Regions from separate parts of the Vibrio mangrovi genome, predicted to be linked through region 2. Evidence: predicted binding sites of a transcription regulator. Region 2 holds the regulator's gene; the other holds the start of a gene.
The links. Region 2 encodes CRP, which controls carbon source genes, mostly activating them, when cyclic AMP is high. Its sites were predicted from a motif close to TGTGANNNNNNTCACA; they were not measured.
Positions count from the first base shown of each region.

Region 1: OCU74_RS21985 (glycogen/starch/alpha-glucan phosphorylase) is a predicted target of CRP. The motif match lies at 4,477-4,492, and genes of this name have one in related genera.

Region 1 covers NZ_AP024884.1:1,318,772-1,326,203, reverse strand. The annotation lists gene cyoA (ubiquinol oxidase subunit II) at 1-416, shown strand, start outside; gene cyoB (cytochrome o ubiquinol oxidase subunit I) at 424-2,448, shown strand; gene cyoC (cytochrome o ubiquinol oxidase subunit III) at 2,438-3,043, shown strand; gene cyoD (cytochrome o ubiquinol oxidase subunit IV) at 3,040-3,354, shown strand; gene cyoE (heme o synthase) at 3,365-4,231, shown strand; gene OCU74_RS21985 (glycogen/starch/alpha-glucan phosphorylase) at 4,750-7,203, shown strand; gene malQ (4-alpha-glucanotransferase) at 7,303-7,432, shown strand, end outside.
Region 2 covers NZ_AP024883.1:3,246,219-3,253,650, reverse strand. The annotation lists gene OCU74_RS14515 (aspartate aminotransferase family protein) at 1-617, shown strand, start outside; gene astA (arginine N-succinyltransferase) at 710-1,732, shown strand; gene OCU74_RS14505 (DUF1338 domain-containing protein) at 1,798-2,595, shown strand; gene crp (cAMP-activated global transcriptional regulator CRP) at 2,670-3,302, opposite strand; gene OCU74_RS14495 (phosphoribulokinase) at 3,555-4,424, opposite strand; gene OCU74_RS14490 (YheU family protein) at 4,536-4,748, opposite strand; gene OCU74_RS14485 (hydrolase) at 4,848-5,840, opposite strand; gene OCU74_RS14480 (TIGR02444 family protein) at 5,909-6,415, opposite strand; gene OCU74_RS14475 (ABC transporter ATP-binding protein) at 6,412-7,432, opposite strand, start outside.

The DNA of each region.
Region 1 (7,432 bases), on a different replicon from region 2:
TCATGAACTCTTTCTTTATCCCTCGTTTAGGCAGCCAGCTTTATGCGATGCCTGGTATGGTTACTCGCCTGCATCTGATTGCAAATGAAGCTGGGGACTATAAAGGGATTGCAGCCAGCTTTAGTGGTGATGGTTTCTCTCATATGAAGTTTACTGCAACTGCAACACCTGATGTTGCCAGTTTCGATCAGTGGGTCGAGAAAGTGAAAGCTTCTGAAAATCAGATTAACGATTTCTCTGACTATCGTGCTTTAGCGAAACCAAGCATTGACGTTCCTGTTACCTATTATTCTCATGTTCCGGACGATCTGTTTAATTCAGTCGTAACTCAATTCCCTGGCGGAATGAACATGGGAGACGGACAGGAAATGGATAAACCAATGGGTCATCATTCGATGGCTGAGCACGAAGGGTAATGAGATTATGTTTGGAAGATTAACACTGGACTCCATTCCATACCATGAGCCCATTATCATGATTACCCTGGCTGTAATCGCAGTTGTCGGTCTGGCAGTTGTTGTGTGGGTAACTCGTCTTGGTAAATGGCAATACCTGTGGAATGAATGGTTTACTTCGGTAGACCACAAAAAATTAGGTTTCATGTACATTGCTGTCGCTTTTGTCATGCTACTGCGTGGTTTTGCCGATGCAGTGATGATGCGAAGTCAGCAAGCGTTGTCAGCTGCCGGTGAAGCCGGATACCTGCCGCCGCACCACTATGATCAGATCTTTACGGCACACGGCGTCATCATGATTTTCTTTGTTGCGATGCCATTGGTTATCGGTCTGATGAATATCGTGGTTCCGTTGCAGATTGGTGCGCGTGACGTTGCATTCCCTTACCTGAACAACCTGAGTTTCTGGCTGTTTGTTGTTGGTGTGATCCTGACAAACATGTCGCTGGGTCTGGGTGAGTTTGCCCGTACTGGTTGGCTGGCTTATCCACCACTGTCCGGAATTGCTGCAAGTCCGGGGGTTGGCGTTGACTACTGGATCTGGGCATTGCAGATATCGGGTGTCGGTACAACCCTGACCGGGGTGAACTTCTTTGTCACCATTATGCGGATGCGAGCTCCGGATATGCCGTTGATGAAGATGCCAGTTTTCACCTGGGCTTCTCTGTGTGCCAACATCCTGATCATTATTTCGTTCCCAATCCTGGCTATTTCTATCGCTCTGTTGACTCTGGACCGTTATCTGGGTTTCCACTTCTTCACCAACGATATGGGTGGCAACATGATGATGTATGTCAACCTGATTTGGGCGTGGGGCCACCCTGAGGTATATATCCTTGTTCTGCCAATCTTTGGGGTTTTCTCTGAAGTGACAGCGACCTTCTCACGTAAGAAACTGTTTGGCTATACATCTCTGGTCTGGGCAACGATTGCAATTACGATTCTTGCCTTTATCGTTTGGCTACACCACTTCTTTACCATGGGTGCGGGTGCGAATGTAAACGCCTTCTTTGGTATTGCAACCATGATCATCTCTATCCCGACCGGGGTGAAGATATTTAACTGGTTGTTTACGATGTATAAAGGCCGTATTCAGTTTACATCACCAATGCTGTGGACTGTCGGCTTCCTGATCACCTTCAGTATCGGTGGTATGACCGGTGTGCTGATGGCGGTTCCCGGAGCAGACTTTGTACTGCACAACAGTGTATTCCTGGTGGCTCACTTCCATAACGTAATTATCGGCGGTGTAGTCTTTGGCTGTTTTGCTGCAATCACCTACTGGTTCCCGAAAGCGACCGGTTTCATGATGAATGAAGCATGGGGCCGACGCGCATTCTGGTGCTGGCTGGTTGGTTTCCTGATGGCTTTCCTACCACTTTACGCATTGGGCTTTATGGGGATGACCCGTCGTCTGAGTCAGGATATTAGCCCTGATTATTTCCCATTCCTTGCTGTTGCCGCTGTCGGTACGGCAATTGTTGCTCTGGGTGTGGTATGTCAGGTGATTCAGATTCTTGTCAGTATTCGCGACCGGGATGAGAACCGTGATGTGACCGGTGACCCGTGGGATGCCCGTACGCTGGAATGGTCAACATCTTCTCCACCACCGTTCTATAACTTTGCTGTGATTCCGAAAGGCAATGAAATTGATGCTTTCTGGTATCAGAAGCAGCGTGGTGAGCATGATCTTGATAAAGAAGTCGAATATGAGCCGATTCATATGCCGAAGAATACACCAACGGGTATGTATGTTTCTGCATGGGCGACGATCTTTGGTTTTGCGATGATCTGGTATATATGGTGGCTGGCCGCTATCGGTTTCATCGGTATCGTGGTAACCACTATCTGGCATAGCTTTAACGATGATGTTGATTACTATGTTCAGGTTGATGAAATCAAAGAGATTGAAGAGAAACATCGGGCTGAAGTTGCAAAAGCAAAAGCTGAATCTCAGTCGAAAGATGATATGGAGGTGAAGTATGCAGGCTAATTCTGTAGCGGCTCACGCACATGATCACCACCATGATACCGGTGGTAACAAACTGTTCGGGTTCTGGATTTACCTGATGAGTGACTGCATTTTATTTGCAAGCTTGTTTGCAACTTATGCAGTACTGGCAGGAGCAACCGCTGGTGGTCCCAGCGGTAAAGAGATCTTCGAACTACCGTTCGTTTTTGTTGAAACTATGTTGCTGCTGTTGAGTAGTATTACATTCGGTTTTGGCATTATTGCCATGAAGCGTAAGCAGATTGGCGCGTTGAAGCTATGGATGGTGATTACCTTCCTGTTTGGTCTGGGCTTTATCGGGATGGAAGTTTATGAGTTCCATCATCTGATTGGTGAAGGCTTCGGACCACAGCGTAGCGCGTTCCTGTCAGCATTCTTTACTCTGGTTGGAACTCACGGTCTGCACGTGACCTTTGGTCTGATTTGGTTGTTTGTCTGTTTCTGGCAACTGAATACTAAAGGGCTGACAGAGATGATTGAAACCCGGTTCAACTGTTTAAGCTTGTTCTGGCACTTCCTGGATATCGTCTGGATCTGCGTATTTACAATCGTTTATTTAGTTGGGGTGACATCATGAGTAACCAACATGCTGAGTCAGGCGTAAAAGGATATGTGATTGGCTTTGTAGCCTCTCTGATCCTAACGATTATTCCTTTCTACTATGCGGCGACACAAAGCTTGTCGACCGGGACAACATTTGCTGTCCTGTTCGGTTGTGCTGTTGTTCAGGTGATTGTTCATTTTGTTTACTTCCTGCATATGGAAACAAAAACTGAAAGCGGTCGCTGGAACGTGATTTCATTGGTGTTCTCTGTGATTGTTGTCTTGATCCTGATTGTTGGTTCAATCTGGATCATGTGGAATCTGAACGTCAATATGATGATGTAGGCGCAGACTGATGATTAAAGGGTATCTATCGATCACCAAACCGGGAATTATCGTTGGTAACCTGATCTCTACGGCTGCGGGGTTTTTCCTCGCAGCTAAAGCGGAGTCAGTAACATCAATGCTATTGCTCTATACGCTTGCTGGTGTTGCTTTGGTCATCGCGTCCGGATGTGTGATTAATAATATCTTCGACCGCGATATCGACAGTAAAATGGCGAGAACCAGCCAGCGCTTGCTGGTTCGTGGTGAGATTAATGTTGATCATGCCTTCATTTATGCGCTCATTCTGTTACTGAGCGGAACAGCATTGCTGTATCAGAAAACGAATCCGTTGGCGGCTGTGGTTGTGTTGCTGGGTTATGTTTTCTACGTCTTCTTCTACACGATGTGGTACAAGCGTACTTCTGTATACGGTACGCTGGTTGGCAGTATTTCCGGTGCGGTTCCACCGTTGGCCGGTTATCTGGCAGTGACCAACTATGTCAGTCTTGAAGGCGTTCTGCTGTTCTGTCTGTTCTGTTTGTGGCAAATGCCGCATTCTTATGCAATTGCCATGTTCAGAATGCAGGATTATCGTCAGGCAGGTATTCCTGTACTGCCGGTAGTTTCCGGAATCGACAAGGCCCGTAAGCATATGATGGCTTATGTCATCGCCTTTAATGCGGTTGCTTTAGGATTATATCTGGTTGGCAATACCGGTTATGAATATCTGGTGGTTGCATCGGCTGTCTGCTTTATGTGGACCCGGGTGACATTCCGCCGGATGACAACAGATAACTTTGAAGCGTGGTCAAAAGCTGTTTTCAAACACTCTTTGATTGTCGTGATGAGTTTCAGTGCTGTATTAGGTTTTGAACTGATACCGCTCAGTCTGTAGAGACCACCAGCTTGTGACTGGCGCATAATGAACTGAAAAAGGCATCAAGAAGATGCCTTTTTTTATGGTCGCTATTTGAGCTGATACTGATGTTCTTTGTGTTTCTGGTTTTTTTCAATAGCAAGTATTCACTTACTTTCTCTGCGGAAGCCTGGCAAACAGGGCAGGCTTATAAAATTATCGGGATCAGCGTAGAAAAAATAGCCGATTGACTGGAACTTCGGTGGGAGAACGTGGTATCAATATGTGATTCCTGTCACTTTTTGTAGACTTTCTAAACTGAAAAGCCGTAGGAATTTGATTTAACGACTAAGGTTATTATCTAAGGAGCATTGTGATATAGACTGGAAATTGTGAGCCATATTCGATGCGAAATTCGATATGCATCACATCTCAAGCTTGGTAAGACTGCTGTATACCATATGATTTTCATGATAGGGCTGAAGTGACTGGTACGAAGACCGTATCAGATAATTGTATATCTCAGTCAGCTCATTACCTATTTGGGAGGGGTTACGATGAAAGCTGTATTGCAGAAGTCGTTTGATAAGACGCTGTTTCAGGAGAACGTTAAGCGTCATCTGACATCAACCTACGCGACCACCATCGAGTGTGCGACTAAGCGTTCCTGGTATCTGGCTATGTCCAGAGCACTGGCAGAGCTCACGACATTTGACCTTTTGGAAACAGAACAGGATGAGCGGATTCTGAATGCCAAAAGTGTGAATTATCTTTCTCTGGAATTTCTGATTGGTCGTCTGACCGGCAACAACTTATTAAACATGGGTGTTTATGATGCTATCGGTGAGGCAATGGCCGAACTGGGGCAGAATTTAAGTGATTTGCTTGAAGAAGAGCGGGATCCTTCACTGGGCAACGGTGGGTTAGGGCGCCTGGCTGCCTGTTTCATGGACTCTCTGGCTGCGCAGGAATATCCGACGGTTGGTTATGGTCTTCATTATGAGTATGGACTGTTCAAACAATCTTTTGAAGAATGTCACCAGAAAGAGGCTCCCGATGCCTGGTGTGGCATTGAAGGTTATCCATGGGAAGTTGCCCGTCCGGATTTAGCGCAGGAAATTGGCTTTTACGGTTATGTTAAAGGCGTTGTAGTCGATGGTGTGGAAAAAAGAAAATGGGTTCCCGGAATGACTGTCATGGGGATGCCATGGGATATTCCGGTTGTCGGTTATAAGAGTGAAACCGTCTATCCGTTACGGTTATGGGAATGCCGGGCAATCGCACCATTTTCTCTGGAAAGCTTTAACAACGGTAACTATTTTGAAGCGCAACATGCTTTGATCGATGCCGGTAACATCACCAAAGTGCTCTATCCGAATGACAACCATGAGAAAGGCAAGACATTGCGTCTGATGCAGCAGTACTTCCATAGTGCTGCTTCTGTCCGGGATATCCTCCGCCGTCATAAGGCAGCCGGCCATACTCTGGAAGAGTTGCCTCAGTATGAAACGATTCAGCTCAATGATACGCATCCTGCGATCGCGATTCCTGAAATGATGCGGATCTTCATGGATGAGCAGGATATGCTGTGGGATGACGCATGGCGTATCTGTAGTCAGACATTCGCGTATACCAACCATACATTGTTACCTGAAGCACTGGAAACCTGGGATGAATCTCTGATCCTCCGTTTACTACCCCGCCATATGGAAATTATCTACGAGATTAACCACCGCTTCTTACAGGAAGTGCGGGCGAAATGGCCCGGAGATGTCGACAAGCAGCAGAAGCTGTCGATCATTCAGGAAGGTTTCCACCGGATGGTCAGAATGGCCAATCTGTGTGTTGTTGGTTCCTATGCGGTAAATGGGGTTGCAGCTTTGCACTCAGAACTGGTGAAACAGGATCTGTTTCCTGAATTTCATGAACTTTATCCAACCCGCCTGACAAATGTCACAAACGGGATTACACCTCGCCGCTGGCTACAATACTGTAATCCGGGTCTATCCCGGTTGATCACAGAGAAAATCGGTGATCACTGGCCGGTTGCGCTAGAAGAGCTGGCACAGCTGACTCAGTGGGCCGATGATGCTGACTTTCAGAAAGCATTTATGGCGGTGAAGAAAGAAAATAAAGTCCGGCTGGCTCACTGGGTGAAAGAGCATATGAACATTGAGCTTAACACTGATGCTATTTTCGATGTTCAGATCAAACGATTACATGAATATAAGCGTCAGCATCTGAATATGCTGCATATTCTTTCGCTTTACTACCGTTTACTGAATCGTCCTGATTTTGACATGGTTCCCCGGGTCTTTATTTTTGCGGCCAAAGCCGCTCCGGGCTATTACCTCGCCAAAGAGATTATCTACGCTATCAATAAGATAGCTGAGAAAATTAACCATGATCCCAGAGTGAATGAAAAACTGAAAGTTGTCTTCATTCCGGACTATCGGGTGAGTATGGCCGAGATTATTATTCCGGCGGCGGATGTTTCTGAGCAGATATCGACAGCCGGTAAAGAGGCGTCCGGGACCGGAAACATGAAAATGGCGCTCAATGGCGCTCTGACTATCGGCACGATGGATGGTGCAAACGTCGAGATTCGTGAAGAAGTCGGTGATGAGAATATTTATATCTTTGGTCTGGAAGTCGATGACGTGAACCGTCTGAAGTCTCATGGATATAATCCGTTCGATTACTACAATGCAGATCCGTTACTGAAAGCTTCACTGGATCTGCTGATCGGAGAAGAGTTTACTCCCGGAGAGCCACGCAAGCTCCGGGCAACCTATGAAAGCCTGCTGGATGGTGGTGACCCTTATCTGGTACTGGCTGATTTTGCTTCATATATCGATGCGCATACCCGGATTGATCAGCAGTATCGTGATTCAGCTGGTTGGGCAAAAAAAGCCATTCTGAATACAGCACTGGTCGGGAAATTCAGTTCTGACCGAAGTATTCGTGATTATGTGAACAATATATGGAAGCTTAAAGCCGTACCGCGTTAGGCATATGGAATTGCGTGTCGGTGGCTGCCTGAAAAGGCTGCCCACCGCTTGCGAATTGTTACTGAAAAGGCAATTACCTCTATCAGGAGGGGAGTAGCCATGGAAATTGAACAAAACGTTTTGCTGGAGGTTGCCCATCAGGCTGGTATTGCAGAACGGTACATCAGCAATTGGGGTAAAGAAGCGATTGTCAGTCGCAAAACGATTGAATATCTGCTGGGGGTTCTTG
Region 2 (7,432 bases):
GTATCATTTCTCCGACACCTGAATTCATTCAGGCGGTCAGAGAGTTGTGTGATGAGCACAATGCGTTACTTATCTTTGATGAAGTCCAGACCGGTAATGGTCGCACCGGTGACTTTTATGCTTATCAGGGAACGGGAGTGACTCCGGATATACTAAGTACCGCGAAATCTTTGGGTGGCGGTTTCCCGATTGGGGCGATGTTAACCACCACGGAAATTGCATCTCACTTTAAGGTTGGTGTCCATGGCTCAACCTATGGCGGGAATCCTCTGGCCTGTGCTGTGGCAGAAGCTGTCGTTGATATCACATCTCAGCCTCAGGTGCTTCAGGGGGTAAAAGAGAAAGAGCAGTTGTTCCGTGATGGATTGCAACAGATCAATGCTAAATATCCGATATTCAGCGAAATTCGTGGTAAAGGCCTGCTACTGGGCGCCGTACTGACTGAAGCCTGGCAAGGACGATCCCGGGAAATATTGCAGGCGGCAGGAAAAGAGGGCGTGCTGGTCTTGGTTGCCGGAGCGAATGTTGTCCGCTTCACACCTTCGCTGATTATTGATGATACAGATATCCATGAAGGTTTGCAGAGACTGGAAAAAGCTATTGCATCATTAACTTAGTGACATTTTAGCTCAGGATCTGGGCGATCCTGAGCTATGCTTATAGTCAGACTGCGTTCATTTCGGATGCAGATTTTCAGGGAGAGACATCCATGCTTGTGGTTCGTCCCATTGCAATGGCTGACTATAATGCACTCTATCATTGTGCAATAGAATCAGGTTATGGATTTACATCACTGCCCGTGAATGAGGCATTACTGTCTCATCGTATTGAACATTCTGAAGCGAGTTTCGCTAAAACCGGTATTCAGGCTCCGACAGATGAAAGTTATCTGATGGTCGGCGTGGATACAGAAAGTGGCCGGATTGCCGGTACAACCGCTATCGAAGCTTATGTTGGCTGGGATGCGCCTTCTTATTCTTATCATATCAGTACGATTCTTCATTCTTCCCGTCGTCTGGGAGTCAACAAGATTGTGAAGTTACTGACGCTTGGCAATAACTATACCGGGTGTTCAGAGCTGTGCACACTGTTTCTTTTGCCTGAGTTTCGTGTCGGACTCAACGGACGTCTGATGTCAAAATGCCGTTTTCTGATGCTGGCTGAGCACCGGGAGCGTTTTGCCCAGACCATTATTGCTGAAATGCGTGGTGTTTCTGACGAACAGGGAAACTCTCCTTTCTGGAAGTGGCTTCAGGAACACTTTTTTTCTATCGATTTTTCTCTGGCAGATTATTTAACCGGTTCGGGACATAAAGGGTTTATTGCGGAACTGATGCCTAAGCTGCCGATTTATATTAATTTACTGACTCCAGAAGCACAGGCTGTTATCGGACAGGTCCATGAAAAAACGAAACCGGCTTTAAAATTATTGGAAGAAGAAGGTTTTACCTGCCGGAATTATGTCGATATTTTTGATGCCGGTCCGACAGTTGAGTGTGATTTACGGCATATTGAGTCGGTGAGGCATTCGGTCTCTGCAACCGTCAAAGTTGCAGCACATAAGGGCCGCCAAAAAATAATGCTTAGTAATACCTCATTTGAATTTTTCCGGGCAACAATTGCTGAGGTTGATTTTCGCCTGGAATCTGAGACTGTGATCGTCACGCCTGAAGTTGCCCGGGCTTTGTTGATCCAGTCTGGTGATCGGGTCCGTTTTCTGCTGATCTCCTGAAATATTCAGAGATGGCAGACGGTGCCCGGTGAAGCCCGTCATTGTTGATAGAGAAGGAGGCGCTTATGACGCCGGACTCACTGTTTACTGCATTATGGCAAGATTATACAACCAGACTTTGCCCGTCAGCATGGCGGGTTCATGAACTACTTCAGGAGAATGAGCCGCTGATCAATGACCATATTGCATTGCGTACCTTTAATCTGCCACAGGTTGGTCTTGAAATTGTCGCTCAGCCATTTCTTCGTCTGGGATACATAGCCAAAGGACATTACCAGTTTGAACAGAAGATGCTGCGAGCACAGCATTTTGAGCATCCTAATCCTAAATTACCCAAAGTTTTTATCAGTGAACTGGAAGTAAACCGTTGCTCTGAAGCATTGCAGAAGATTGTCCGAAGTCTGGTGTCTCATGTGAAGCCTGATATGGTTACGGACGTCGATTTTCTTTATGGCGGACGTTTATGGCCCATTTCACTGGAACAGTATTATCTGCTGGCAGAAGAAAGTGAGTATGCTGCCTGGGTTGCTGCGCACGGATACGGAGCCAATCATTTCACTGTCAGTGTGAATCAACTGTCTCGATTCAATCAGGTGGCTGAAGTGAATGCTTACCTGCATCAGCATGGTTTTGTCATAAACGCAGCCGGGGGTGAAGTGAAGGGATCGCCGGAACTTTTTCTGGAGCAGTCATCCACGATGGCAGATCGGGTTGTCGTTGAATTTGATGAAGCGGAACTGTTGGTTCCCGGTGGGTTCTATGAATTTGCCAAACGTTATCCGATGGCAAATGGGATGTTGTATCCCGGATTCGTTGAAGCATCAGCCGACAAAATCTTTGAAAGTACACATCATCAGCGGTGAATCATATTGAAGGGATATCAGTAATAAAAAAGCCATCCGAGGATGGCTTTCTACTTATTGGATCAGGGAAGAAATTATCGTGTACCGTATACCACGATTGTTTTTCCGTGGGCTGAAATAAGGTTTTGCTCTTCGAGCATCTTCAAAATGCGGCCAACGGTTTCACGGGAGCAGCCAACGATTTGACCGATCTCCTGACGGGTAATCTTAATCTGCATTCCATCCGGGTGCGTCATTGCATCAGGTTGTTTTGCCAGATTCAGTAATGTCTGTGCAATACGTCCAGTAACATCCAGGAAGGCCAAATCGCCAACTTTCTGGCTGGTTACCTGAAGGCGGCTTGCCATTTGTCCTGCCAGACGCATCAGAATATCCGGGTTTACCTGAATCAACTGACGGAATTTCTTGAAGGAAATTTCTGCAACTTCACAGGGAGATTTTGCTCTGACCCAGGCTGTTCGTTCCTGACCTTCTTCGAATAAACCAAGTTCACCGATAAAGTCACCCTGATTGAGGTAAGAAAGGATCATCTCTTTTCCTTCTTCATCCTTTATCAGAACAGCAACGGAACCCTTCACGATGTAATAAAGCGTTTCCGCTTTTTCGCCTGCATGAATCAGCGTACTTTTCGACGGGTATTTATGAATGTGACAATGTGAAAGAAACCACTCTAATGTTGGATCGGTTTGAGGTTTACCTAGAACCATAATATCTCTCTTCCTCTGCAGGGTATGCTTGCTGCTTTCCATGTTTTAGCGAAGCTCGAACTGAATACTTAGCATAAAAGCACTTGAGAAAGCCTGCAAGTTGTCTTCTGTTTCGGTTTCAAATAGTATCCTTTTTCTTACACAATTTCTTGACTTTAATCGTGTCATGACCGTGATTTTGTACGCAAAAATGTGCTCATTGTCACGGTATAGGAACTAAAAGCACCAAATTCTGTCCCATTGAATCGTTTGTTAACCAATTTTCCCTGTTTCAATCAACTGCTGAAGGATTGGACGAACGATCAATTCCATTGCAAAACTCATTTTTCCTCCCGGTACGACAATGGTGTTATGTCGTGACATAAACGAACCGTCAATCATCGCCAAAAGATAAGGGAAATCGACCTTTTTAATCCCACGCAGACGAATGACGACAAAACTTTCATCCAGGCTCGGAATCCCCTTGGCGCTCAGAGGATTCGAGGTATCAACCGTCGGAACCCGCTGAAAGTTGATATGTGTCCGGGAAAATTGAGGAGTAATATAATTCAGGTAGTCATCCATTGAACGGACAATCGAATCCATCACCGCTTCTCTGGAGTGTCCCCGATCCCGGGTATCCCGGACATATTTCTGAATCCATTCCAGATTGACAATCGGTACCATGCCTATCAGAAAATCAACATGCTGAGGGACATTTGTCTCTCCATCAACAACACCGCCATGTAACCCTTCATAAAAGAGGACATTGGTATCGTTGGGCAGATCCTGCCAGGGAGTAAATGTTCCCGGCATCTGATTATAAGGAACTGCTTCATCAAATGTATGCAGATAACGGCGAATTTTTCCTGTCCCGGAACGACCATATTCCCGGAAAAACTCTTCCAGTGCAGGAAAGTCATTTGCCTGAGGGCCGAAATAACTGATATGGCGGCCCTGCTCCCTGGCCTTACGAATTTCTACGTCCATTTCCGGCCGGGTAAAGCGGTGAAAACTGTCACCTTCAACCCAGGCTGGCTTGATTCGCATCATGTTAAACATTTTGCGGAAGGCTTCGGAGGTTGTCGTTGTACCGGCTCCGGAAGAACCGGTTACGGCGATAATCGGATGTTTTGCTGACATGACATACCTTGTCTTATCATTCACTCAATCAACCGATTTCCCGGTTTTTTCTCCGGGAAATCTGATTCACTATATCATGGAAATCGGTGCTGTCACCGGACAATTGATGAATTAACGATATCTGTTTAGTTGAATATCAACGGATTCATGAAGTTCTGAATAAACGATGACTGCTTCACCGGTCTGAATTTGCTGTTTGACCTGGGCAACCTTGTCCTCAAGAGACACTTCCTGCTCGCCGTAATCGGTCCCTTCCCGGAGAATAAACTCCCGGATCAGGTTATCGAGTGTGTCCGGATCGATCGTTTGCCAGGGAACAATCATAGTGATGACTCTCTATTTTTTACTCAGGTATATCTGACTATTATACTCAAATGAACTCAATATGCATATTTGCGGATTTTTGATAACTTTTCATAATAATCATCGCTTTTCCCGATAATATCGTTTTTCCCGATAATATTGCGGCAGCATTTCTTCCAGCCAGAAACGGGGTCTGAGGATGCTGCCACTCAAAAAGCCGACATGCCCGCCATGTTCCAGAAGCTGATAGTGTATTGTTTTCGGAAGTGGAGTGTTAGGAATGACTGCGTCTGTCATAAACGGATCGTCTTTCGCGTGTAAAATCAGGGTTGGCAGGCGAATCCGGTCCAGTTTAGAAATTGCCGAACATTGCTGATAATAGTCCTGAGCATCGGAAAAACCGTGTAAGGGAGCAGTAATCAGATCATCGAATTCCTGTAATGTTTTCAACTGGTGGATCAGTGGTTGAGTGATCGGAATGGCCTGCTGAAGTGTATCTAACTTGCGGTAGGCATTTTTCTTGAGTGAGCTGAGCAGATAAGTCTGGTAAAGACGGGAAAATCCCTGATTGATTCTGCTTGAACATGCGCCCAGATCGAAAGGAGCGGAAATAATGGTCGCGCTATTGAGCAATGGTTCATCGGCAAACTCGGCCAGATAATTCGCCAGCATGTTACCACCGAGAGAAATGCCGGCAGCCATTTTGTAATTACCGGGGAAACGCAGGCTGACTTGCTCCAGAAAATAGCGGGGATCACTGGTTTCTCCCGAATGATAAGCGCGGGGACGGCGATTAGGTTGCCCGTCACATCCCCGGAAATGCATCATGACGGCCAGCCAGCCTTGTTGGGCAAAGGCATGCATCAGACCGTTGGCATAAGGGCTGTCAAAGTTCCCTTCCAGACCATGAAATAAAATGAACAGCGGTTTGATCTGAACTGATGGAAGGCATGGATCTTCGCTCCATGCCAGACTCAGAATATCATCATCCGGCGTTGTCAGTGTTTCCCTGTGCGGAGAAAACAGCGGTTCCCGGCGTACCCATCTGGGAAGCAGTGTCTGTATATGAGGTGTTGTTCCGCCGAAAGCCGGTTTAAATGTCAGTGAGTTAATCCGGCTCACAGTATTATCCTTTTCACAGTAATTCTGCACGGTTACTTTCCCTGTTGCTCTGATGGTAATTATTTTTGTGGTGACTGCTTTGATGACAACTGCTTTGGTGAAAATGAGGCTGGCTTACTGAAAATACCGGCAAGATGATCAGCAGCCAGTTCTTTACAGTAGCGTTGGGTCATTCGTTGTGAGCCGACAGAATAGAGCTCAAGCTGATTAATACAGTCAACCAGATCGGACTGCTGCTGTTTTTCCAGCTGTAGCTCAAACTGAAGCGATTCACGATAAAGCGTATCCGGCAGATGAACTTTCAGTTTTCTGCGGAGTTCCCGGTAGCTGTGCAGCAATCCTTCGGTCGGACCAATGCAGGTCAGCACCCGGTGCCAGTCCTGTTCATCGATACTCGCCTGTTGTTCATCCAGCCATTTGAGTAACAGTAATAAGTTGACATTGCCGTGGTAGTTGTTTTGTAGGCTCAGGCAGGCTTCTTTTACTTCCCGCACACTGTAATATTGCAAACTGAATTGCCAGAGTCGCTCCAGTGTCAGGGAAATATGAACCTGCGTCTGAGTCATAGAGAATTGAACTCCTGTTCCATCTGTTCAAGGTGTTCTTGCTGTTCCATCCACTGGGATTCCACTTCATCAAGATCAGATTTGCTTTGAGCCTGAAGTGCCAGCACCTGAGTAAGTTTAGCTTTATTCTCGCTTTCATACAGCGAGGAATCGGCTAATTGCTGCTCGGCATCGCTGAGGGTCGCATGTAATCTATCGATTTCCTGCTCCAGTTGTGTCAGCTTCTTGCGAATTGGTGCTGTTTGTTTGCGTAATTCGGCTTCTTTACGTTTCTGCTCTTTTTTGGCTGCGGCACTGAACTGACTCTCTTTTGCCGGAGTCTGTTCTCTCTTTTCCTGTTTTTGTTGATCGGTCAGCCAGCGATAGTAGTCATTCAGGTCGCCATCGAATGATGCAACCTGTGCATCATGAACCAGATAGAAATCATCAGTGGTTGCCCGGAGCAGATACCGATCGTGACTGACGATAACCATTGCACCTTCATAAGTCTGTAATGCCAGAGTCAGTGCCTGACGCATATCCAGGTCAAGGTGGTTGGTCGGTTCATCCAGTAGCAGCAGATTTGGTTTCTGCCAGACGATAAGTGCCAGTACCAGACGGGCTTTTTCTCCGCCGGAGAATGGCGCTACTTTTTCCAGAGCTTTGTCTCCCTGAAAGCCGAAACTACCGAGATAATCTCTCAACTGTTGTTCCGTATGATTTGGAGCGATCTGCATCAAATGCTGCAATGGGGTTTCTTCAGGGTGGAGTGTTTCCAACTGATGCTGGGCAAAATAACCGATCTTCACGCCCTGAGAATAAGTTAGTGAGCCGCTCTGAGGTTTTAGCTCTCCGGACAGAAGTTTAATGAGTGTCGATTTACCGGCACCATTACGACCCAGAAGCCCGATACGACTGCCCGGAACCAGATTGAGTCTGATCTGACTGAGAATGGAAACATCACCATATCCGGCACTGACTTCATCCATCATCAGAATTGGATTTGGCAATGCAGCCGGTTCTCTGAACTCAAAGCTG